Regions from separate parts of the Rhizobium sp. WSM409 genome, predicted to be linked through region 1. Evidence: predicted binding sites of a transcription regulator. Region 1 holds the regulator's gene; each other region holds the start of a gene.
What was found. The regulator PhoB, encoded in region 1, activates phosphate uptake and scavenging genes when phosphate is short. The targets are predictions, from matches to a motif close to TGTCATNNANCTGTCAT.
Positions count from the first base shown of each region.

Region 2: ppk2 (polyphosphate kinase 2) is a predicted target of PhoB. The motif match lies at 4,144-4,160, and genes of this name have one in related genera.
Region 3: AC25BC_RS17870 (esterase-like activity of phytase family protein) is a predicted target of PhoB. The motif match lies at 5,294-5,310, and genes of this name have one in related genera.

Region 1 covers NZ_CM172794.1:179,770-187,767, forward strand. Annotated here, with positions in the region: gene AC25BC_RS00910 (substrate-binding domain-containing protein) at 416-1,450, shown strand; gene pstC (phosphate ABC transporter permease subunit PstC) at 1,621-3,102, shown strand; gene pstA (phosphate ABC transporter permease PstA) at 3,099-4,421, shown strand; gene pstB (phosphate ABC transporter ATP-binding protein PstB) at 4,438-5,253, shown strand; gene phoU (phosphate signaling complex protein PhoU) at 5,298-6,011, shown strand; gene phoB (phosphate regulon transcriptional regulator PhoB) at 6,146-6,829, shown strand; gene AC25BC_RS00940 (GcrA family cell cycle regulator) at 7,072-7,605, opposite strand.
Region 2 covers NZ_JBYGKP010000006.1:296,680-304,677, reverse strand. Annotated here, with positions in the region: gene AC25BC_RS35815 (hypothetical protein) at 1-42, opposite strand, end outside; gene AC25BC_RS35810 (hypothetical protein) at 251-442, opposite strand; gene AC25BC_RS35805 (hypothetical protein) at 439-1,074, opposite strand; gene AC25BC_RS35800 (alpha/beta hydrolase family protein) at 1,171-3,060, opposite strand; gene ppk2 (polyphosphate kinase 2) at 3,207-4,121, opposite strand; gene AC25BC_RS35790 (helix-turn-helix domain-containing protein) at 4,232-5,083, opposite strand; gene AC25BC_RS35785 (nuclear transport factor 2 family protein) at 5,156-5,545, opposite strand; gene AC25BC_RS35780 (NAD(P)/FAD-dependent oxidoreductase) at 5,868-6,788, shown strand; partial or broken gene AC25BC_RS35775 (GMC oxidoreductase) at 6,819-7,998, opposite strand, start outside.
Region 3 covers NZ_CM172794.1:3,597,088-3,605,085, forward strand. Annotated here, with positions in the region: gene AC25BC_RS17840 (mechanosensitive ion channel family protein) at 1-1,272, opposite strand, end outside; gene gnd (phosphogluconate dehydrogenase (NAD(+)-dependent, decarboxylating)) at 1,479-2,510, opposite strand; gene AC25BC_RS17850 (SRPBCC domain-containing protein) at 2,646-3,128, opposite strand; gene AC25BC_RS17855 (ArsR/SmtB family transcription factor) at 3,198-3,530, shown strand; gene AC25BC_RS17860 (helix-turn-helix transcriptional regulator) at 3,607-4,143, shown strand; gene AC25BC_RS17865 (NAD-dependent epimerase/dehydratase family protein) at 4,241-5,224, shown strand; gene AC25BC_RS17870 (esterase-like activity of phytase family protein) at 5,470-6,957, shown strand; RNA gene ssrS (6S RNA) at 7,039-7,197, opposite strand; gene AC25BC_RS17880 (cell division protein ZapA) at 7,537-7,914, opposite strand; gene AC25BC_RS17885 (DUF4164 domain-containing protein) at 7,930-7,998, opposite strand, start outside.

The DNA of each region.
Region 1 (7,998 bases):
TGCCCGGGTCATAGGAAAGACCGGCTTCGCTGGCCCCCTCATCCGCCCTACGGGCACCTTCTCCCCGAGGGGAGAAGAGGGAGTCGAGACGCTGCGGCATGTCCCTTAGCCCCGCGAGCGGGCAGAAGGTGGCGGCCGCAAGCGGGAAGTGACCGCAACCGCTCGCCTATCTGCAGCCATTTTTACAACGCGAGGTGGATTGACCGGCAAACATTGCCGGCCGCCCGGCACGATCGTTTGGCCTATTTAAAATAAATCATTATAAATCAATAACGTAACCTGTCACAAATGTTTCACGGCTTTGACATAAAAGGACGGTGCTTACAGCGCTAAGAGAGTCTCGCCGATGAAAAAAGGCAATGCGAGGGCCTCTCTAAGGCCGCACTCACACAAGCCCAAATGCCGGGAGATTTACATGAACACCTTTAAGCTCACCGTTGCCGCGCTCGCCGCAACTGCTGCTTTCGCTGGCGCTGCCGTCGCCCGCGACCAGATTCAGGTTGCTGGTTCGTCCACCGTCCTGCCTTACGCAAAGATCGTTGCCGAGTCCTTCGGCGAAACCTTCACCAACTTCAAGACGCCGGTCGTTGAATCCGGCGGCACGGGCGCTGGTCTGAAGGAATTCTGCAAGGGCGTTGGCGAAGACACCATCGACATTGCCAACGCTTCGCGTCCGATCAACAAGAACGAAGCCGAAGCCTGCAAGGCTGCCGGCGTAACCGACATCCAGGAAGTCAAGATCGGCTACGACGGCATCGTCTTCGCAACCGACGCTTCCAACCCTGACGTCGCCTACGTTCCTGCCGACATCTACAAGGCCCTCGCAGCCCAGGTCGTCGTCGACGGCAAGCTCGTCGCCAACCCTTACAAGAAGTGGTCGGAAGTCAACCCGAAGCTTCCGGCTGTTGATATCGCTGCCTACATCCCGGGCGAAAAGCACGGCACCCGCGAAGTTTTCGAACAGAACGTTCTCGCCGCCGGCTGCAAGGCTTCGGGCGCAACTGACGTCATCGCCAAGGAAATCGCCGACAAGGCTGCCCAGGGCAAGGCCTGCGTCGCAGTCCGCAAGGACGGCGTTGCCGTTGACATCGACGGCGACTATCCGGAAACCCTCGCACGCATCGCCGCCAATAAGACCGGCGTCGGCGTATTCGGCCTTTCCTTCTATGAAAACAATGCCGACAAGCTCAAAGTTGCGAGCATGAGCGGTATCGTTCCGTCCACCGAAACGATCGCCAACGGCACCTACCCGGTTTCCCGCCCGCTGTTCTTCTACGTCAAGAAGGCACATCTCGGCGCTGTTCCGGGCCTGAAGGAATACGTCAACTTCTTCGTATCCGACCAGATGATCGGCCCTGACAGCCCGCTCGTCGAATACGGCCTCGTTGCCGCTCCGGACGCAGAGCGCGACGCAATCCGCAAGGACGTCGAAGCAGGCAAGTCCATGTAATCATTTTGCCGGCGCGGTCCTTCTTGGCCCGCGCCGGCGTTGCTTATGTCCCTGCGCGCCAGCGGTTCTGGAGCTGCAGGGTTGGAATTCCTTCTCCATGATTGGAAGCTGAAGGCAGGCTGATGAAGCTGCCGGGCTTTTTGGGGGCTATGGGCCTGGGGACGTAACGAATGAGCACATCCATCATACTTTTGTGCCTTGTGGTGATCGGTGCCGCCGCCTATCTGGTCGCGCGCAGTCGTGCCACGGCGCTTGCCGGAGGCCGATCCTCCGCATTGCATTCACGGCCGGTCTATTACGGCGCCTATGCGGCGATCTGGGCAGTTCTTCCCGCCCTGCTCGTCCTCTGCCTCTGGCTCTCCATCAGCCCCGGCATCATCCAGTCCTCGGTTCGCGGTGCTTTCCCCGACGACATCAAAGCGCAAGCCGCAGTCGAGCAGGATCTCGGCTATTCGACGGTGGCGACGGTTGCCCGCGGCATGACGATGCTGACCTCGGATGAAACTGCCGCGGTCGCCAACGATCCGGCTGCCCTGCAGGCCAAGCTCCTCGAAAAGGGCGTGCCGCTTGCCAGCCAGCCGCTGCCTTACATGCTCGACGCCGCCAAAAAGCTCAACGCGATGAGCATGACGAGCCGCATCGCCATGACGGCGATCGTCTTCGCTCTCGCCGTTGCCGGCGCCTTCTATGCGCTGCGTTCCATCGCTCCGCGCTTCCGCGCCCGCAACCGGGTCGAGCGCGTCATGCTCTGGGGCCTGCTGCTTGCCTCCTCGATCGCCATCCTGACGACGATCGGCATCGTCTTCTCCATGCTGTCGGAAGCCGCCCGCTTCTTTGCGGCCGTTCCCGCCATGGACTTCTTCTTCGGCACCGTCTGGGATCCACGCTTTGCCGGCGCCGGCAGCTCGTCCTTCGGCCAGTTCGGCTTGATCCCGCTGCTGCTCGGCACGATCTATATCGGTCTGGTCGCCATGCTGGTCGCCGTGCCGGTCGGCCTCTTTGCCGCCATCTACATGGCCGAATACGCCTCGCCGAAGCTGCGCGGCGTCGCCAAACCGCTCCTCGAAGTGCTCGCCGGCATTCCGACGATCGTCTACGGCTTCTTCGCGCTCGTCACCGTCGGCCCGTTCCTGCGCGATTTCTCTGCCCAGATCAGCGGCCTTCTGTCCGGCAACTACAGCAACTTCATCCAGGCGCAGAGCGTTCTGACGGCCGGCATCGTCATGGGCATCATGCTGATCCCTTACGTCTCCTCGCTGTCGGACGACATCATCACCGCCGTGCCGCGGACCTTGCGTGACGGTTCGCTCGGTCTTGGTGCCACACGCTCCGAAACCATCAAGAAAGTGGTTTTGCCGGCCGCTCTTCCCGGCATTGTCGGCGCCTTGCTGATGACCGCCTCGCGCGCCATCGGCGAAACCATGATCGTCGTGCTGGCCGCCGGTGTCGCCGCCCGCATCCAGATCAACCCCTTCGAGCCGATGACGACGGTGACCGTCAAGATCGTCAACCAGCTGACCGGCGACCTTGAGTTCACCTCGCCGCAGACGCTGGTTGCCTTCGCCCTTGGCATCACCCTGTTCTGCATCACGCTTTGCCTCAATATCTATGCGCTCTACATCGTGCGCAAATACCGGGAGCAGTACGAATGACGGATATTGTTTCTCCCACATCAGGCGTCACCGTTTCCAAGGCGCCGGTGCGCCGCGATATCGGCATCAAGCGCCGCTATGCCGCCGAGCGCCGGTTCCAGGCCTATGGCATCGCCGCCATCACCTTCGGTCTCGTCTTCCTGTTCATCCTGCTGTGGACGGTGATCGGCAAGGGCTATACCGCCTTCCAGCAGACGGCGATCACCCTGCCGATCGAATTCTCCGAGAAGACGATCGACCCGAACAACAAGCGTGCGACCGACCCTTCGGTGTTGATCGCCGCCAATTATCCGGTTCTCCTGCGCGACGCGATCGTCAAGCAGCTGAACGTCAATGCCGCGAGCCGTCCCGATGTGCGCGATGCATCCGCCATGCTCTCCAAGGGTGCGCCGGTCCAGCTGCGCGACATGGTCGTCGCCGATCCGTCCATCATCGGCAAGACGGTCAATGTCACGGTGCTTGCCGACGCCAATGTCGACAGCGCCAACAAGGGCCAGATCGATCTGTCGGTCGATGAGAAGAACCGCAAGGTCAACGACAAGCAGGTCGGCTGGATGAACGAGTTGAAGGCGAGCGGCGCTCTCCACAAGCAGTTCAATACCGGCCTCTTCGTCAACGGCAATTCCAGCCGTCCGGAGGCCGCGGGCCTGGGCGTCGCCCTGATCGGCTCGCTCTACCTGATGCTGATCGTCCTCGTGCTTGCTCTGCCGATCGGCGTCGCCGCCTCGATCTATCTCGAGGAGTTCGCACCGAAGAACAAGCTGACGGACCTGATCGAGGTCAACATCAACAACCTCGCTGCGGTCCCCTCGATCGTCTACGGTCTGCTCGGTCTTTCCGTCTTCATCAACTTCATCGGCCTGCCGCGCTCGGCCTCGCTGGTCGGCGGCCTGGTGCTGACGCTGATGACCCTGCCGACGATCATCATCGCGACGCGCGCCGCCCTTCGCGCCGTGCCGCCGTCGATCCGCGCCGCGGCCCTCGGCCTCGGCGCTTCGAAGATGCAGATGGTGTTCCACCATGTTCTGCCGCTCGCCATGCCCGGCATCCTCACCGGCACGATCATCGGCCTGGCGCATGCGCTCGGCGAAACCGCGCCGCTGCTTCTGATCGGCATGGTCGCCTTCGTCGCCAACGCGCCGACGACACCGCTCGATCCCTCGACGGCTCTGCCCGTACAGGTCTATATGTGGGCCAACGAGGCCGAACGTGCCTTCGTTGAGCGTACTTCGGGTGCCATCATCGTCCTGCTCCTGTTCCTGATCGTCATGAACATGGGCGCCATCCTCTTGCGTCGTCGCTTCGAGCGCCGCTGGTAAACGGAGTTACAAGATCATGAACATGTTGACGGAAGCTGCAGTTGAAAAGGCGCTGGATCACAAGATGAGCAACGTCCCGTATAAGATGATCGGAAAGGATGTCTCGGTTTACTACGGCGAAAAGCGCGCGCTATTCGATGTGAACCTGAACATCCGCGAAAACACCGTAACCGCCCTGATCGGCCCGTCCGGCTGCGGCAAGTCGACCTTCCTGCGTAGCCTCAACCGCATGAACGACACGATCGACGGCTGCCGCGTCACCGGCAAGATCACGCTGGATACCGACGATATCTATGATCCCGATATCGACGTCGTCGAACTTCGTGCCCGCGTCGGCATGGTCTTCCAGAAGCCGAACCCGTTCCCGAAGACGATCTATGAAAACGTCTCCTATGGCCCGCGCATCCATGGCCTTGCCAAGTCGAAGGCCGATCTCGACCAGATCGTCGAGACCAGCCTGCAGCGCGCCGGTCTCTGGAACGAGGTCAAGGACCGCGTGCACGAATCCGGCACCGGCCTGTCGGGCGGTCAGCAGCAGCGCCTCTGCATTGCCCGTGCCGTCGCCGTCAGCCCGGAAGTCATCCTGATGGACGAGCCCTGCTCGGCGCTCGACCCGATCGCCACCGCCAAGGTCGAGGAGCTGATCCACGAGCTGCGCGAGAACTACACGATCGTCATCGTCACCCATTCCATGCAGCAGGCCGCGCGTGTTTCGCAGCGCACCGCCATGTTCCACCTCGGCAATCTCGTCGAGGAGAACGACACCGACAAGATGTTCACCAATCCCGACGATCCGCGCACCCAGGACTATATCATGGGTCGCTTCGGCTGATTTTGGCGTCACCAAGCCTTTCCGTTATTCGAGGATAAAGCCCCATGGCATCGACACATATTTATTCTGCCTATGATGATGATCTGAAGTTCCTGTCCAGGCGGATTTCCGAAATGGGCGGCCTGGCCGAGCAGATGGTCGCCGAAGCCGTACGGGCGCTCGTCAACGGCGATACCGCGCTGGCGCAGAAGGTCATCTCCGACGATGTGATCCTCGATCACGCCGAACGCGAAATCGGCGACAAGGCGATCGTCACCATCGCCCGCCGCCAGCCGATGGCCGCGGACCTGCGCGAAATCATGGGTTCGATCCGCATCGCCGCCGATCTCGAACGCGTCGGCGACCTCGGCAAGAACACTGCCAAGCGCGTCATCGCCGTCCAAAGCACCGGCGTTCCCCGCAAGCTCGCCCGCGGCCTCGAGCATCTGTCCGAGCTGGCGCTCGTCCAGCTCAAGGAAGTGCTCGACGTCTACACCAATCGTTCCGCCGACAAGGCGAATGCGATCCGCGAACGCGACAACGAGATCGACGCGATGTACACCTCGCTGTTCCGCGAGCTCCTGACCTACATGATGGAAGATCCGCGCAACATCACCAGCTGCACGCATCTTCTCTTCTGCGCCAAGAACATCGAGCGCATCGGCGACCACGCCACCAACATCGCCGAGACGATCTATTACATGACGACAGGCGCGCAGCCGGAAGGCGATCGGCCGAAGGACGACAGCGCCAACACCGTCGGCGCGGTCACCGAATAACTGCCCACACCCCGCCGCTTGCGTGCGCGCCCGTCCGGGCGCGCAAAGAGGTCGCAGCCAATTTTTAAATTTGCGCAGGATGCATTGCTTAAATCACCCTGGTTTAAGGATCATGCGCGAGGAGACCGACACGCATGATCCCGAGAGTTGCAGTTGTTGAAGACGAGGAAGCCCTCAGCGTGCTTCTTCGCTACAATCTCGAAGCGGAAGGCTTCGAGGTCGATACCATCCTTCGTGGCGACGAAGCCGAAATGCGGCTTCAGGAGCGCACGCCCGATCTTCTCATCCTTGATTGGATGCTGCCCGGCGTCTCCGGCATCGAGCTCTGCCGGCGCCTGCGCATGCGGCCGGAGACCGAGCGTCTGCCGATCATCATGCTGACGGCGCGCGGCGAAGAGAGCGAGCGTGTCCGCGGATTGTCGACGGGCGCCGACGATTATGTCGTCAAGCCCTTTTCGACCCCCGAACTCGTTGCCCGCGTCAAGGCGATGCTGCGTCGCGCCCGTCCCGAGGTGCTGTCGACGGTGCTGAAATGCGGTGACATCGAGCTCGACCGTGAGACCCATCGCGTCCATCGCAAGACCCGCGAAGTCCGCCTCGGCCCCACCGAATTCCGCCTGCTGGAATTCCTGATGTCGTCGCCGGGCCGGGTCTTCTCCCGCTCACAGCTGTTGGATGGTGTCTGGGGCCACGATATCTATGTCGACGAGCGCACCGTCGACGTCCATGTCGGCCGCCTGCGCAAGGCGCTGAATTTCTCCAACATGCAGGACGTCATCCGCACCGTCCGCGGCGCCGGTTATTCGATGGAAGCCTGAGGGCTTTCATCTGAGCCTGCTGAGCCCTGGCAAAACCCGCGACGTCATCCTCGGCCTTGTGCCGAGGATCTGCGCACGCCAAATGAAGTATTTGAAAATAAAGTTTTTTCCCTCAAGTAGTTGAGGTGATCAGATGCTCGGCACAAGGCCGAGCATGACGGAGGGAAACCTGAGCTTCCATCCGCGCATAAAAAAACGGGCCACTCGGCCCGTTTTCTGCATTCTAACGATGGTCAGCCCGTTCAGCTGGCCCGCGCCGCTGCCCGGCGGCGTTCATTCACCGGCTGGTAGGCAAGCTTCTGGTGATAACCGCAATAGGGCGAATTGTCGGGGGACTCGCAGCCGCAGAAATGGAAGTCATCCTTCAGCGGATCGCCGACCGGCCACTTGCAGGTGCGTTCGGTCAGTTCCGTCAGGCCGAGGCGGCGGGAAATCGGCACCACCACATTGCCTCTCGGCACGTATTCCATTTCCTCGATCGTTTCGATCTCGATCTCTTCCTTCAGCATCGTCGCGCCCTGCTGGCGGGTGACGGTGCGGGTGGTGATGCGAGAGGCGAAGTTCGGCGCGCGCGGCGCCGATGTATTGCGCTTCGGCGTTCGCGCCGCGGTGTTGGTGCCGCCGGCCTTGGCACGGCCGGGAAGGCACAGCCGGTGCACTTTACCGATGACCGCGTTTCGGCTGACACCGCCAAGTTGTGCCGCGATCTGGCTCGCGCTCAGTCCTTCGGCCCAAAGCTTCTTGAGTTTCTCGACCCGCTCGTCTGTCCAGTTCATGCCCTGTCTCCACCTTTTGCGTTGGTGATGGCAGAATCCCTCACCGTTGTCCCGGGAGCTCCGAAACAAGAAACGCTTGATCAATTTTGGTGACTAGTTCCGCCGCATGCAGTCTAGTAATTGATCTTTAACCTAGTGTGAGCCTGACTCCGTGACAAGAGTCGCATGAATCCGGATGAATCGAATTCGTAGTTTTCCCCAACTTGCTGTCCCTGCGTGGCATTTCTGCAATAATGCCTGTTGAAGACTGAAAATGCCGCTGTACACCTGTGCTGCATACGCTAAGGGCGCCGTTTTGTTGACATTGCAGCGCGAAAAGGAAATAGTGCCACTCGCCGCCGCAAGGCGGCATTTTTGATTTTTCGGGCCTGGTTTCCTTAGCCGGAGTCATTG
Region 2 (7,998 bases), on a different replicon from region 1:
GTGTTCCATCTCGGCGCTGGAAAGTTCTTTGATACCCTGCACTTAACTCACCATTTGCTTGTTTCGGGAAGGTAGTCGAAAACACTACGTGCACGGGAAAATTAGGTAGCATCAAGAAAGCGTCAACCTGCAGACGATGACTTTTGAAGACCGGGACAGGATTAAATATAGGATTCAATCATAACGGCCGGGAGATTTACGCCTCCCGGCCGTTGAAAACGTCACAGGCCTTTCAAGCCAGACGATAACATCAGGATGATTTCTTGACGAAAAGCTCGTAGGCGACAAAGGTCGCGACCATTGCCAGGAAAACCCCGATCGCCAGCGGATAATTGGCAGCGGCATTCGGGTCGGTCAGCTTGGGAATGCCGATGACGGCGCCTGCCGCCAAGACCGCCGATAACGCAACTTCCTGCACGATCAATTTTGAGAAGGCTGTCATGATTGACCTCCTGTCGCCTCGGTCTTCTCCACCCAAAGCGGAGCCCAGTCCTTCTGCTTCACCACGCTGCCGATCAGGAAGCATAGCGGCTCGCCGATAAGGCGCACCACCTTGCCGCCAAGCGAGCCCTTCGGACGGCGCCCGGCCTGGTAGGCAATCTCCAGAGCCCGCGCTCTGGCGAGAGGATACATGATTTTTTCCGCGAGCGGGCTTCGGCGCATCAGGTGGACATAGGGGATCGCCCAATATTGATATCCACGAACCGTCGTTTGCGACAGAGACCGATAGGTGAATTCCAGATCCGCCCGCCAAAGATCGCGGTCAAGCATGCCGCGTCGGAAGAAATGCGTGCAGATGACACGACCGCTGCTATTGCCGCCGCCGGAGAGGCCGCCATTATAGATGCTGCCCGACGCCCCTGCTGCGAACCCTGCAGTGCCGGCAATCCCGGCTTTGCCCAGACTTCCGGTGGTCGCAAAAGTGCCGCCGGCTGCGTATGTTCCGCCTATCAGCCCACGATCGACATGGCCGACCCATGAGCCGGCACCGTTCACGGCGTCGATTTCAAAATCTTCAAGGGGATGGATGTAATATCCGCTGGTATCTGCATTAACACTCTGAACGTCAACCATAGGTGCCTCCGAGGTAAAGCCAAAACCCGCCATATCCGGCGCGCCAAGGGGAGGTTAGAGCAATCAGGGAGAGTATCAAGGCTTTGTTCTCGCGGTTTATACTCGGCGAGCGAGCATATTTCGCGCGCCATTGCCGAAACGCCCCTGAATCCAGTGCTTTGACAAGAAGGCCAGCGGATCGATTTTTTTTGCCTTGCCGCCGAGTTTGCGGCTGAGAAATAGCTCGATTTCGCGGGCGCGCACCAGTTTGGTTTGCCAGCCGGCATAGCCATGGCCCTCCCGATCGAAGTATAGCGCCGTGACATCGCGACCCGTCTCGCGCAACGCCTTCTCGAAGGCTTTCGTCTGTTGGCAACCGACGACCGGATCTTCCATTCCGGCGGTGAGCAGAAACGATCCGCGCAATTTCTTTGCATTGTGGAGCGGCGAGAATTCCTGCATCTGCGTGAGATCGCCGGGATCATCAGGATTGCCGAAGTAGCGGATGACCTGGCCGAGGAACAACCCCCAGCCGACCGGGTTGTTCTGCATCTGGTAGGGCAGATCCAGGATTGCGTAGTCGATGATTGCCGCGGAAAAGAGCTTGTCGTCGGCCATTGCCAGCGCGGCCATGAAACCTCCGTAGCTTTCGCCGGCGACCGCAAGCTTGCCTTCAGCCGCGATGCCTTGGGCGAGCAGCCATCGCCCGGCATCGGCGATATCGTCCTGCATCTTTCGCCCAAACTGCCGATAGCCCAGAGATTGGTACCTCTTCCCGAAGCCGGTCGAGCCGCGATAGTTGACTGACAAGGTCGCGTATCCGCGGCTTGCGAGAAAGCTCTTCTCGATGTTGTAACCCCAGCTGTCGTGGCGCGCCGGGCCGCCGTGAGCCATTACGACGGTCGGCACAGGATGAGGTGAGCCAGCCGGAAGCGTCAACAATGCTGGTATCTCCTCACCATCTCCGGCCGTGAAGTAGACAGGCTTCGTAACTGCCGAAAATGCCGACTTGCGCTTTTCCGCCGGCGCGGAAAGCAGCGTCTTGCTCTTATCCGCCAAGTTTAACAGATAGTGCTGGTAGGGTCGTTCATCATAGGAGATCGCGACCGTGAGCAGCGCACCAGCCTTGGAAGAACCTGAGATTTCGACGTCGGCATGCCCGTTGCGATCCAGAACCAGCTCAGTGAAGATCGTTCCTCTTTCCGAAAGGGCGATATATCGTGGATAGCCGTCGCGAATGACGGCGACGTCAGCCGGTTCGGTGGGCGTGAAGCGCAGCGCGTCTGAAACATCGACATCGCCGTCCTCGACCAGCACGGTTTCTCTACCGGTAACCGGGTCCAGCGAAACTAACGCGATCTTGTCCCGCTGACGGTTGGAAAGCGCCTCGAAGGCATTGCCTGACCTGTCCGTACGCCAGATGACCAGCGTGTCATCCGGCTCGAGTGCCGCCATCTCTCGCCACGGCTTGTCGGCGTTAATTCGGTGAAGGTATCGCCTCATTCCCGAGGCAGTCAGCTCGACGCGAATGCATGGAACCTGCGCCTCATTCAACAACCAGCTTTCGGTCGAGCCGTTGTTTTGTTCCAAGAGCCGCTTGTCGCGTCCATCCGCACTGGTTGCATAGAGATCGGCGACAGCGGAGCTGCGATCGTAGGAAACCAGGAATTGGTTGTCTGCGGCGTGTCGAGGGTCGACGATCACCTGCCACGTTTGGAAATCTCGTGGAGTAACGTCGGTGCGTGCCCCGGGTCGCCTGGGATCTACTTCCCACAGACGGTCTTTCTCGGTGAGAACCAAAAGGTCAGCGTATTGCCGCCAGCCAAAGTGGGAAAGGGCACCTTTGAACGTGGCGATGATGTTGAGTTCTCCGCCGGAAAATTCTCCGACGAAGACGGCGCGAGCGCCGCGTTTGGAGCCCCACCATGCGATGAGGGCGCCGTCGAAACTTGGTTCGTATCCCCACGTGGCACGTCTATCGGCGTAAAATCGGCTACTGGAAAGCAAGCATTTCCCTCACTCGTCCACTCTGAGGCACGGTCGACGGAACCTCACTCTTGAAGCGGAACCTAGTGTCGGGCGGGGAATGGTCCAGAGGCAGCACGCCGCGAGAGCCGCCCCCTGAAGATCAGGGCGCGGCGAATGCCATGCTTTCAATAGCGCTCCGGCACGAGCATTTCAGGCGGAACCGGCGCCCTGTTGTAATCGGCGTGACGGATGCGGTCCGGCAACTGGATCTCGGGTTTTGGAACATCCTCGTAAGGGATCTGCTCGAGAAGATGGGCGATGCAATTCAAACGCGCCCGTTTCTTGTCTACCGCCTGCACCACCCACCAAGGTGCATCCTCCGTGTGTGTCCGCGCCAGCATCTCTTCCTTGGCTTTGGTGTATTCCTCCCAATGGACCCGGCTTTCCATATCCATCGGTGAGAGCTTCCATTGCTTCAGCGGATCGTGGATACGCATCTTGAAGCGAAATTCCTGCTCCTCGTCGGTGATCGAAAACCAGTATTTGATCAACACGATACCAGAACGGACCAGCATCCGCTCGAATTCAGGCACCGAGCGGAAGAACTCCTCGAGTTCTTCGTCGGTGCAGAAACCCATCACGCGCTCGACACCGGCGCGATTGTACCAGCTTCGGTCGAAGAGGACCATTTCGCCACCGGTCGGAAGATGCGGGACATAACGCTGAAAATACCATTGATGGCGTTCCCGCTCTGTAGGAGCGGGCAGCGCGACCGTCCGGCAGACGCGCGGATTGAGCCGCTGGGTCACGCGCTTTATCGCGCCTCCCTTTCCGGCCGAATCCCGGCCTTCGAAAAGCACAACCACCTTCAGCTTCTTGTGCTGAACCCAATCCTGCAGCCGCACCAGTTCGTGCTGTAGACGGAAAAGTTCCCGGAAGTAGATCTTTCGCTCGAGCGTCTGCTCTGCCGGTTCCGACATTCCTTCGGCGACCAGATCGTCGAGCCGGTCTTCCTCCATCTGCATTTCCAGCTCTTCATCGAAGCTGTCGGCGATTTCGGCCTTTATACGGCTGAGTTGGTCCTGAGGTGTCTGAGACATGGGCTTTCCCTTCCTGCTTTTTTTGACAGGAGCATGTCACTGCGAAGTTTGTGTGACGGTTCAGGTACGGAAAGCTGGATGTCCTACGCCACGGCCTTGACGGCGATGTCTCACTTCCCGGTCTGGCGCCAACGCGCGGCAGCCTGCTTCATCAGCTTGGCGTATTCCACCTCCGTGGCATCATCCAACGGGAACATGCACTCGATCCTCAATTCCTGGGTCGTTATCGTCTGCGCAGTGCCAACTGTGGTCACCAGCGAGAAGAAGCTCAGAACCTGCCCGTCCTTGACGAAGGACAAGGGGATGACGGGTGTGCTGTCCGCTGTCGTCGAGACCTTCCAGGCACTGTCCACATCCGGATAGGCGAGGAGCGCATCGATCAGCGCCTTCGTGTGCATGTCAATGACGCGGCCCACGGACTCTCTGAATACCCGCGCCATCAGACTTTTTGCAGTTTCCTCCCAGTTTGGGATGAAGGGCCGCAAACCGGCCGGATCGAACATCAGATGCAGCAGATTGCGCGGTTTTTCCCGTGCCGCCATGTCAATGAAGTTATTGAAGAAGCCCTGCGTCGCGTCGTTCGTCATGACGACGTTCCAATACCGATCCATGACAACTGCCGGAAACGGCTCGTGCTGAACAAGCATGCGCCTTAACGCGTCCGTGACGCCTTTCATTTCAACATCGTCGATACCGCCTTCGGCGTAAATCGGGGCGTAACCGGCGGCGAGCAATAACGTATTGCGCTCTCGCAACGGCACATCAAGGGCGTCGGCGAGATGCAGCAGATTGTGGCGGCCGGGCGTGCTTCGGCCACTTTCGATGAAGCTGATCTGACGCTGCGATATGCCGGTGTCGAGTGAGAGATCCAGTTGGCTCTTGCCGCGCGTGTCGCGCCAGGCGCGCAACTGGATGCCAAGCTCGTTCGATACCGCGCTTGAATGACTGTGCGTCGAGCTCATCTTATAGCGATCTCCGTCTGTGCGGCTAATGGCCGGCGGGGGCAATAACGCTCCCGCCAGCTGCGATATCGATCAGAAAGCAACCGGGCCAACCGATCCGTACCAGCGGCCAACTTTGGCCGGCTCTCGTTCATCCATATAGAAGAAGTGTGTCATCACCGGTTTGACAACCGGTTGAGCCTCGTCGTCGGGCGTCATTGTGACAGTCCCGCGAAAGATTTTCAGCGAGCCGCCGTCCCAATATTCCGCGACGTCGTGAAGCGCTGAGAAACCCGTGTCGATGAAGGCGCGCAGGTTCTCACGAATGGAGTCTCGCCCCTTCCAGTCGGCGACGCCCAGATTGCAGGTCGCATCCTGTGCCAGGCAGTCAAAGCCTCCGCCAAAGGTCTTGTCATCGATCTCCTTCCAGAAGGCCAACAGCCATTCAGGGGGTTCTCGTTTGGTAAAATTCATGGTCGTCATCGTCGTTCTCCTCGGCCGCTTTGTACGGGTGACGGCAGTTGAGCCATCGACATCGGTTGTCGGCCGCTTCTGTTGACAGGATTGTTCCTCCTGCAGGAAGGCCGTTCACTAATATCGCGGGACAGGGAATGCCCTCAATTACATCAGGTGTAATCAACGGGGCGAGAATGCGTCGTCCTTCAAATTCTCGGCAAAGAACGCACATCCGGACCTTTCATTCTGCACAAAGCGCTATTCGTAACTTTTGTTGTGTCGAATAACGGGATATGTTACCAATCGTGTCAGTGTCATGGAAATCACACGGGTATCGAAGGCCAAGGTTATGAATGATGTAGTCGATACGGTGGTGGTCGGCGGCGGGGCCGCGGGGCTCAGCGCCGCCCTTTTTTTGGGAAGAGCCGGCCGATCGACGCTTGTATTCGACGGCGGTAAATCGCGCATTTTCAGCGTTGAAGAGGTGCGGGAGCATCTGGGCTTCGACGGCATGCCGACAGCAGCGTTCATGGCGCAAGCGCGTGCGGAAGCCGTCCGTTACGGTGCGGACATCAGATCCGAGCACGTCCATTCCATCGTGCCTCGTGAGGACGGATTGTTCTGGGTCGAAGCCACGGGATCCAGAGTCGCAGCACGCACGATCGTCTTGGCAACGGGAGTGATAGACGACCTTCCACCACTGTCAGGCTTGCCGGAAGCGTGGGGGCGTGACGTGCGTGTCTGCCCCTGTTTTGACGGCTATGAAGTTCGAGGCAAGCGTTTCGTGGTGTTCGGATTGCCGGAACGCCTGGCGCATATGGCGTCCTGGGTCTGGATGTGGTCGCGTGATGTCACTATCGTCTCACGGCACAGGTTCAATGAAGCCGACGCGGAACGCTTGCGGCTTCTCGATATCAACATCATTCCGGACGAAATCACCGGGCTCGTCCATCGAGACGGCAAGCTTGTTGGCGTTTCGACGGCGAGCGGCGGCGGGGAAATCGCCTGCGATGCGACATGGATCGCGGCGGAGATTCGGGCTGCATCGGGCCTCGCCGCATCCCTCTGCGAGGTCGATGAGATCGGTCTCGCCAGGACCGACAAGGATGGCCGGACCAACAGGTCGGGCGTGTTTGCCGTTGGCAATGCGGATAATGCGGTCGCTCATCTTGCGCATGCATCTGCGGCAGGCACAGCTGTCGGTCCCGTGGTGACGATGTACCTCCTCGAACAGATCCTTGCCGAGCGCCGAAACACCAAAGCGGCGTGAACGATCTAGCAGTTCAGCCGTTGCGGGCGCCTACAGCCGTCCTGTCCGGTACTGGTCGACAAGATTCCGGCAGGCGCGGATCGTCAGGGCCATGACGGTGAGCGTGGTGCCGGCGATGCCGCTGCCGGGGAAGGCGCTGGCGTCGGTGACGATGAGGTTCGGGGCATCCCAGAGCTGATTATAGGGGTTGAGAACCGAAGCCTCACGGGTTTCGCCCATGCGCGCGCCGCCCGTCTCATGGATTGCCGCTCCCATGCACATGGTCTTGCGAAACCATTTGCGGAACATGAAGCGGCTGAAGACATCGGCTTCGGGAAATGCGCCCTTGCCCATCTCCTTGAGGCCGGTCGGCGAGCCGATGAATTCGAGGTCGCCGCCGACCTCCTTGATCAATGCGATCAGCGTTTCTTCCTGCCTTCTGAGCAGCGCCTGCTCCTCCTCCTGCATGACGCAGCGGATATGCGGCACGGGAATGTTCCAGGCATCCCTACGCCTGACATCGAGCGTGATGCGATTGTCGGCATAGGGCAGCATGCGGCCGAAGCCGAAGAAGGCGAGACGTGCATCCGTGTCCACGGAGACCGGCGCGCGGCCGACGCTTCCCTGGTAGTCGAAATCGCCGCGGGCCGCGTCGCTCTCGCCGAAGCGGGGAATGAAGATCCCGCCCGACGGATTATAGAACGGGTCGGTCGGCGCGGACTCGTCGGGCGCCCAACCCTTTGCCTTGGAGAAGGAGCCGAAGGCGAGGCATGGAAGCTGGTCCATGAAATAGCGGCCGAGAGCACCCGAACTGTTGCCGAGCCCATCAGGATGTTTCGCCGACGCCGAATTCAAGAGCAGCCGCACGCTCTCTATCGGCGAGGCCGAAAGCACCACCATCGCGGCGCGAACCGTCGATACCGCACCGGTGTTGCGATCGATATATTCGGCGCCGGTAGCGCGGCCGGTCTTCTCGTCCGTGGTGATGCGGCGAACGACGGCGTCGTAGCGGATGGTCAGCTCACCGGTCGCGTTTGCATCTCGCAGCGGTCGCGGCATCCGGTCGGCGTCAGGCGCGATGTAGCGCCAGGAGACGACGTGCCTCTCCGGCCAGCGGTTTTCGACCGCCTGCTTGAAGATCTGTTCGGCGGGCGTCAGGCTTGCCGGCTTCGCATAGATGCCATCCGGCAGCGTGGCCACGTTGTCCTTGTTGCCATAGAGCCCGAGATAG
Region 3 (7,998 bases), 1.4 Mb from region 1:
GGCAAGCAGGATGACGATGCCGCCGATCACGCCGCGCGCGATCTTGTCGATCATCGTTTCGCCGGCCGCCATCGTATCGGCACCGACGCCGAGCATATGCCCAAGCCAGATGGCGGCAACGGCAATGATCAGCGCCCGCACGCCACGGTCGAGCAGCACGGCTGCAATGGGCCGCGTGGCAAGGAAGCTCGCTTCGGTCTGCTGCAGCGATTTTACCGCAATCGTCGAGACGGCAAGCACGCGCGGCAGCAGCAACACGTAAATGCCGAGCCAGAGCAGCCAGTTGAAGCCTGCGACCCAGAGGCTCCAGAGCAACAGGAAATAGACGGTGAGCGCCCAGGAGGTCCCGTGACCACGCTTCTCGTCCTTATGCGGCCGCGACCAGACCGCCTCGATCGCAATCAACAATAGGCCGATGCCAAGGATATAGCCGACGAGGAGCCGCACGCTCGCAGAATAGCCGAGCGGCTCCATCGACTGGATCACCGCCCAGCCGAAAATGAAATAGATGACGAAGGTTGCACAGCGCCGATACCAGAAGAATGCGACGTCACGCGCCGGCATGATCGGAGCGGTGATCTCCTGTCGTTCTTCCTCGGCTCGCGCCAGCCCGATGAGATCGACCAGCACGCCACCAAGGCAGATGGTGAAGCGCTGGACCACGAGCGCGACAACGCAAACGATCGCGATGCTCTGGCTGACCGGCGGCCAGCTGACGCTGAGAAGAGCAAGTGCCGTCGCCATCGCAAAGATCAGCGCCGGAATGACGCGCGGGGCGAGATGCATGCCCGCCATCTGCGCCGCCTGGCGACGGCGGCGGAAGGCATAGCGGGCAATGCGCTCGACGATGGTGCCGAGCAGGAAAATCGCCAGAAACTGCGCTATCATGCGTGGCCAGCCGATGGCGGCGATCTCGCCGAAAAACAGCGAAGAAGCATGGCCGACCTGCGAGGGCAGTGTCATCGCTGCATCGGAGACCATCGAGACGTGCCGACGGGCATGCTGGAGCAGACCTGACAGCACCGACATCTGGTCGCCGGCCGCCGAATCGCTCGCGGGTGCTGCCGCCATTTGCGTCGACATCCATTGTTTGACCTGAGGAGTCTGCATCAGCTCCATCATCTGACGCACCTCGGCCGGCGGGGCGGCCGCGGCCGACACCTGCGCCGGCGACGTCTGGGCAAAGCCAGGCGAAACCGCCGAAAAAAGCGCGAGCAATGTCAGCATGCCGAATATGACGGCCTTCAAGCCCCTTGCCATGCCACGCTCCATGACCGCCTCCAATGAAATGTCGGTCGCTTGTGCAGAGCAGCGCCGACATTTTGCAATGGATACTCGCGACCGTTGCCGCCAGCAAGCAGTAGGAAAACCATACTGATGGCTAGGAAAGGTCAACGTCGCCGCCTCTTCGAAACGAAACGCCGCGCTCGATTTCAGAATGATGGCTTTGTCGGAACGGTGAGTGAAGTCGCTCGCCTTCAGGATTTCACGGCCGGTTTTTCCACGTGGCCGCCGAAGCCCGCGCGCATCGCCGACAGCACCTTGTTGGCGAATTCGTCATTGTCGCGCGAGGAGAAGCGACCGTAGAGCGCAGCGCTCAGCACCGGCGTCGGCACGCTTTCGTCGATTGCCGCCATGATCGTCCAGCGGCCTTCGCCGCTGTCCGAGACGCGGCCTGCATATTTCGAAAGTGCGGGATCGGCATGTAGCGCATCGGCCGTAAGATCGAGCAGCCAGGAGGTGATGACACTGCCGCGGCGCCAGACTTCGGCGACATCCTGCAGGTTGAAATCATATTGGAAATGTTCCGGATGGGCGAGCGGTGCGGTTTCCGCATCGGCCTCGTGCGAGGCGGCGCCGATATTGGCATGTTTCAGAATATTGATACCTTCGGCATAGGCGGCCATCAGGCCGTATTCGATGCCGTTATGCACCATCTTGACGAAATGCCCGGCGCCATGCGGGCCGCAATGCAGGTAACCCTGCTCGGCGGTGCTGGCCGCAGCCGCTTCGACGCTCCGGTTGGGCGAGGCTTCCGTCTTGCCGACGCCGGGCGCCAGCGTCGCGAAGATCGGGGAAAGGTGTTCGACGATGCCCTTCTCGCCGCCGATCATCAGGCAATAACCGCGCTCGAGGCCGAAGACGCCGCCGCTTGTGCCGACATCGACATAGTGGATGCCCTTGGTGATGAGGTCGGCGCCGCGGCGGATGTCGTCATGGTAATAGGAGTTTCCGCCGTCGATGATGATATCGCCATTCTCAAGCAGCGGCACTAGGCTCGCCAGCACCTTGTCGACGATCGCCGCCGGCAGCATCAGCCAGATCGCGCGTGGATGGGTGAGCTTCGAGACGAATTCCGCGAGCGAAGCGCTGCCGGTCGCACCGAGGCCCGCGAGCTCGGCAACGCTTTCCGGCCTGGCGTCGTAAACGACGCATTCGTGACCGCCCCGCATCAGGCGCTGGACCATATAATTGCCCATGCGGCCCAAACCAACCATGCCAAGCTGCATAATGAATCTCCTGGAAACCGAAATGAAGTATCGAATCCGGAAATTAGCACCCGCAGTGTGACAGGCAAGCAAAGTCTCGGTGATTTCGGCGAATGCGACGATTGCACCGCCGACCTCCCCGAGATCGACGTATCGTTAAATATCAGGCGCGCTGGCCGGCTCACCCTTCATCTCGCTGAGGAACATGCCCTCGCGCAGATTGATGCCGTATTCGACGAAAGCCTTCATGCAGCAAAGCATCTGCGTCCAGCCTTCGCAGTTGAGATAGGTGCCGCGCCGGCCGGAATCGTCTTCGCGCCAGCCGGTCTCGGCGATCGTCACCAGCGTGCCGCCGTCTTCCAGCGGCTTGAAGTTCATCTCGACCAGCGTCTTGTACTTCGCCTCGTCTTCGCCAGTGCCGCCATCCCAGCGCAGCACGATGCGGCTTTCCGGCACCAGTTCGACGACCTCGACCGGCGCATCCTTCCACCAGGTCACCGTCGTGCCCTTCACGAGCGGCGCGCTCGCTCCGCCGATCGTGGTGAAATAGCTGCTGAGCTTCTTCGGATTGACGACGGCATCGAACACCTCTGCGACGGGACGGCCGATGCGGCCGGAAACGCGGATTCCGAGAGACATGACACTTCTCCTCTTCTCCATTGTGCCTGTTCCGTTGTACTTGGCGTCATTATGTTATAAAAACATAACATGTCAAGCGAATCAACCGACGACCCAGTCTTCAAGGCGCTGGCGCATCATCGCCGCCGCGAAATCCTCGATCTGCTCAAGGATGGCCCCCGAACCACAGGGACCCTTTGCGAGATGTTTCCGGAGATGGATCGCTGCACGGTGATGCTGCATCTGAAGGTACTGGAAGAGGCCGATCTGGTCATCGCCAGGAAGGAAGGCCGCGAGCGCTGGAACCATCTGAACAGCCTGCCGATCAAGCACATCTATGACCGCTGGATCAGCGCCTATGCCGGCCATGCGCTCTCTATCCTCGACCGGCTGAAAGGCGACCTGGAAGGTCAGCCCGAATAATGACCCGGCGTCAAACCGCCTTGCCGCCCGCCCCGCCGAAGCCCTATGCTGCAAAAAACGACACGGGATCAGACGGATGACGATATCCGGAGCCGGCATACGCCGCATGCGGCTGCTGCGGAGCATGAAGCAGGAACATCTCGCCGAACTCCTCGGCGTCAACCAGGCGACGATCTCACGCTGGGAGCGCGATAAGCTCGCCCTTTCGCCCGAACAGGCTATCAAGCTGGAACGGATTTTCGCCTCGCCGCCACATGCAGCAGTCGATGCGGCGCTGAAGCGGCTGGTCGAGGATTCCGTCCGGCCGGTGCATCTGATCTGCGACCGCACCCACCGGCTGCTCGCCACCTCTCGCCCGCGGCACGCGGAGTGGCGGGCGCCGCTCGGCGCCTTTCTCGGCCGCTCTCTATTCTCCTACGCCTCCGCCGAGATCGCCGCCGCCGAGCAGTCGCTGGAGGAGCGCGGCTGGCATGCGGGCAGGCTCTCGTCGCTGACGCTTGATACCGGCGCCAACGGCAATGCGCTGCTGCCGATCGCCGCCGGCCGCATGACCTGGGAAAGGATCATGCTTTCCGATGGCAGCGCCGGCCGCCTCGTCACGACCATCGGCTGAGCCTCAAGCTTTCCTGCACGCCCATGCATAATTTATGCGTTGCCTGAAAACCTTAGTCTTTATAGCGTCCGCCGCCGAACGGTCAGGAGACGATGTGATGACGATACTGGTGACGGGAAGTGCCGGCCATCTCGGCGAGGCGCTGATGCAGACCTTGAGGGCGGAAAGCCGCTGGGTGCGCGGCATCGATATCAAGCCCTCGGCTTTTACCGACATGGTCGGCTCGATCAGTGATCGCGCCTTCGTCCGCCAGGTGATGTCGGGCATCAGCCACGTCATCCATGCCGCGACGCTGCACAAACCGCATGTGGCGACCCACGGCAATTATGATTTCCTCGACACCAATATCGCCGGCACTCTGCACCTGCTCGAAGAGGCGACCACCGCAGGCGTCGCAAGCTTCGTCTTCACCAGCACCACCAGCACCTTCGGTGCGGCATTGACGCCGGCTGCCGGCGAACCGGCGGCATGGGTGACCGAGGACGTGCTTCCCGTCGCGAAAAACATCTACGGCGTGACGAAACTCGCCGCCGAAGGTCTGTGCGAACTCTTCGCCCGCAAATCCGGCCTGCCGGTCGCCATTCTCAGGACTTCGCGTTTCTTTCCCGAAAATGACGACGATCCTGACATTCGCAACGGCTATTTGGCAGAGAACGCCCAGGCCAATGAGCTTCTTCACCGCCGCGTCGATATCAGCGACGTGGTCGGCGCCCATCTGCTGGCGCTCGAAAAGGCGCCGGCGATCGGCTTTGGCCGCTACATCATCTCCGCCACGACGCCGTTTTCGGCAAATGATCTCGCCGCGATCCGGCGCGACGCGCCTCACGTCGTCGAACGACTGTTCCAGGGTGCAGGCGCCCTTTACGCATCACGCGGCTGGAAGATGTTTCCTTCGCTCGACCGTGTCTATGTCAACGAACGCGCAAGGCGGGAACTCGGCTGGCAGCCGCGATATGATTTCCGTTTCGTGCTCGATTGCCTGCGCGACAACAGGGAGTGGCGAAGCCCTTTGGCGCTGAATGTCGGCTCCAAGGGCTACCACGATGAGGTCTTCGCCGAAGGGCCTTACCCGGTCGGATAGAGCAGCGAGCTGCAATGCGGACACGCGAAAGCCCGACTTCCTCTCCAGCATGACGCTTTCGCTGAGAAGTGTCATCCAGATATCACGATCCCGTCATAGACCGTCTGCCGGGGATATGGGCGACGAAATCCAGGGCGTGTTGCGCCATCGGGAAATCGAATCCAGGCCGGGGTGTCATTTGAAGCGGTGTCCAGCCTGCGGGCGGAAGCCGTTTCGAGAGCGCTTTTGACCGAGAGGGTATTTCCATGAAGAATGTCAGACCTTACACAGCGCGGCTTTTCGCCGCGGTTCTCGCGGCATCCGCCGCCGTGCCAGTCGTCGCAATGGCCGAGAATTCCGCCACCGTCGGCGGCCTCACCTTCGTCAACAAGGGCCTGGTGGGCATCGGCCGCATTCCGGCCAACCAGCGTGACAAATTCGGCGAGACCTTCGGTTCCGGCTCGGGCATGGCGATCGATCCCGCCGCCTGGAGCCGCGACGGCGCCGGCTACAAGGGCACGCTCTACCTGTTGCCCGACCGCGGTTACAACGCCGTCGGCACCGTTGATTACCGGCCACGTCTGAACACCATCTCGATCGGCCTGACGCCGACCGCTCCGGGTGCGGCACCCGAGGTTGGCAAGGAACAGTCGGGCGTCGACGCAAGGCTCGTCGATTCCACACTCTTCGTCGACGACAGGGGCGGCGACATGACCGGTCTCGACCCGGAATCCGGCGTCCGCCCCGCTGCCGGTGATTTTCCGCCGCTGCCGCAGGCGACGAACGGCAAGATCGCGCTCGACAATGAAGCCATCATCCGCATGGCCGACGGCAGCATGTTCGTCAGCGACGAATATGGTCCTTATATCTATCACTTCTCCGCTGACGGCCACCTGCTCTCCGCCACCCAGCCGCCGAAGGCGCTTTTGCCGATGCGCAAGGGCGCGTTGAGCTTTGCCTCCAACAATCCCGGCCCCGGCGCCTCCGCTCCGGACCCGAAAGATCCGGAGACCGGCCGCCAGAACAACCAGGGTCTCGAAGGCATGGCGATGACGCCTGATGGTAAGTTCATCATCGCTGTGCTGCAATCGGCTGCCCGCCAGGACGGCGGCGATTCCGGCTCGACCCGGCAGAATACCCGCGCGCTGATCTATGACGCCGCCGATCCCGATCACCTGAAACTGATGCACGAATATGTCGTGCCGCTGCCGGTCTTCAAGGACGCCAAGGACAAGACGATGATCGCCGCCGAGAGCGAAATCGTCGCCCTGTCCGACAAGACCTTCCTGATGCTCGCCCGTGACAGCGGCAACGGCCAGGGCCTGAAGGGCGACACCTCGCTCTACCGCAAGGTCGACATCGTCGACGTTTCCGCCGCGACCGACATTGCCGGCAGCAATTTCGATGACGGCAAGCCGATCGCGCCGAAGGGCGTCATCGATCCCTCGCTGACGCCGGCGACGCTGATACCCTTCATCGACCTCAACGACAAGGTCGACCTCGCCCGCTTCGGCCTGCACAACGGCGCGCCGAACGACAAGAACAATCTGTCGGAAAAATGGGAAGCCATGGGTCTGGCGAGCGTTCTCAACCCGAACCTGCCGGACGACTACTTCCTGTTCGTCGCCAATGACAACGACTTTTTGACGCAGGATGGTTTCCAGGTGGGTGCCGCCTACAAGGCCGACGGCGGTGCCGACGTCGACACAATGTTCCAGGTCTTCCAGGTCACCCTTCCAGGTCTGAAGAAGTAACGGACGCGCTGAAGAAGGGCGAACGGGCAACCCGCGTTCGCCCGCCATATCCGGCGTCTTCGCTGAAAATGGAAGGAAAGGGTGCGATCCACGACCACCGATGGATGTTTACGATCCTGGGTGCCTACAAACGTAGGTGGGCGCCGTGTGTCCAGGCCCACGGGCCTGGCCAGGGACAGCTCCCTTTGGATCGAGTATGGCCCCAGGGATTGTGGTTCCTGTCGAGAGGCGCAGACCGCATGGCGATATATAAGGTTGTTTGCGCTGCCGCGCCAGTGGCGACGGAAGGCCGCCCCTATTTAATTAGAGCCTTTCCTGGTCAGATTGAAGCATTCTGCCGGAGCAGGTTTTCGTCAGGGCAGAGGCGATTGGCGAAGGGCATACCTCTTGGTACGTCCGAGCCGATCGCCTTTGGCCTGGCGGAAAGATGCCCGGCCCTTCGGGTTGGCTGAAACGGGCCGGCTGATCGACCGGCCGGCTTGGCCGTAGAGCCGGGCTACGACACGCGCCGGCCGGTCGACCATCCGACTCCGTTTGAGCCAACAGAATGCTTCAATCTGACCAGGAAAGGCTCTAGGATCAATTGAGTTCGGGGGCGGACCGGCCATTCAGCTTGTCGGTGATGCCGCGGATGCGGCTCGACACTTCGCTCAGCGCTGCGGCAAGATTTTCCTCGGTCCGGGCGGTGGCTGCAAGCACCGTATCGCGATTGCCGCGCAGCGTCTCGAGCTCGGACTCCAATCCGGCGACGCGGCGCGTCAACTCGGCAATCTCGTCCGTGATCATGATGCCGGCCATGACGGTGATCCTCAGATCGCCGATTTCGCCGAACTGATCCTTGAGATGGCCGACATAGCGGTCGAAACGGGTGGCGAGATCGGTCAGGTGATCCTCCTGCCCTTCCTCGCAGGCCATGCGATAGGCCTTGCCGTCGATCGTTACCGTCACCTGCGCCATGCCAAACTCTTCCTATCAGCGATCCAGAACTGCGCGGATCGTTTCCATGGCCGTCACCAGCCGCCGCGATACCTCGCGATTAAC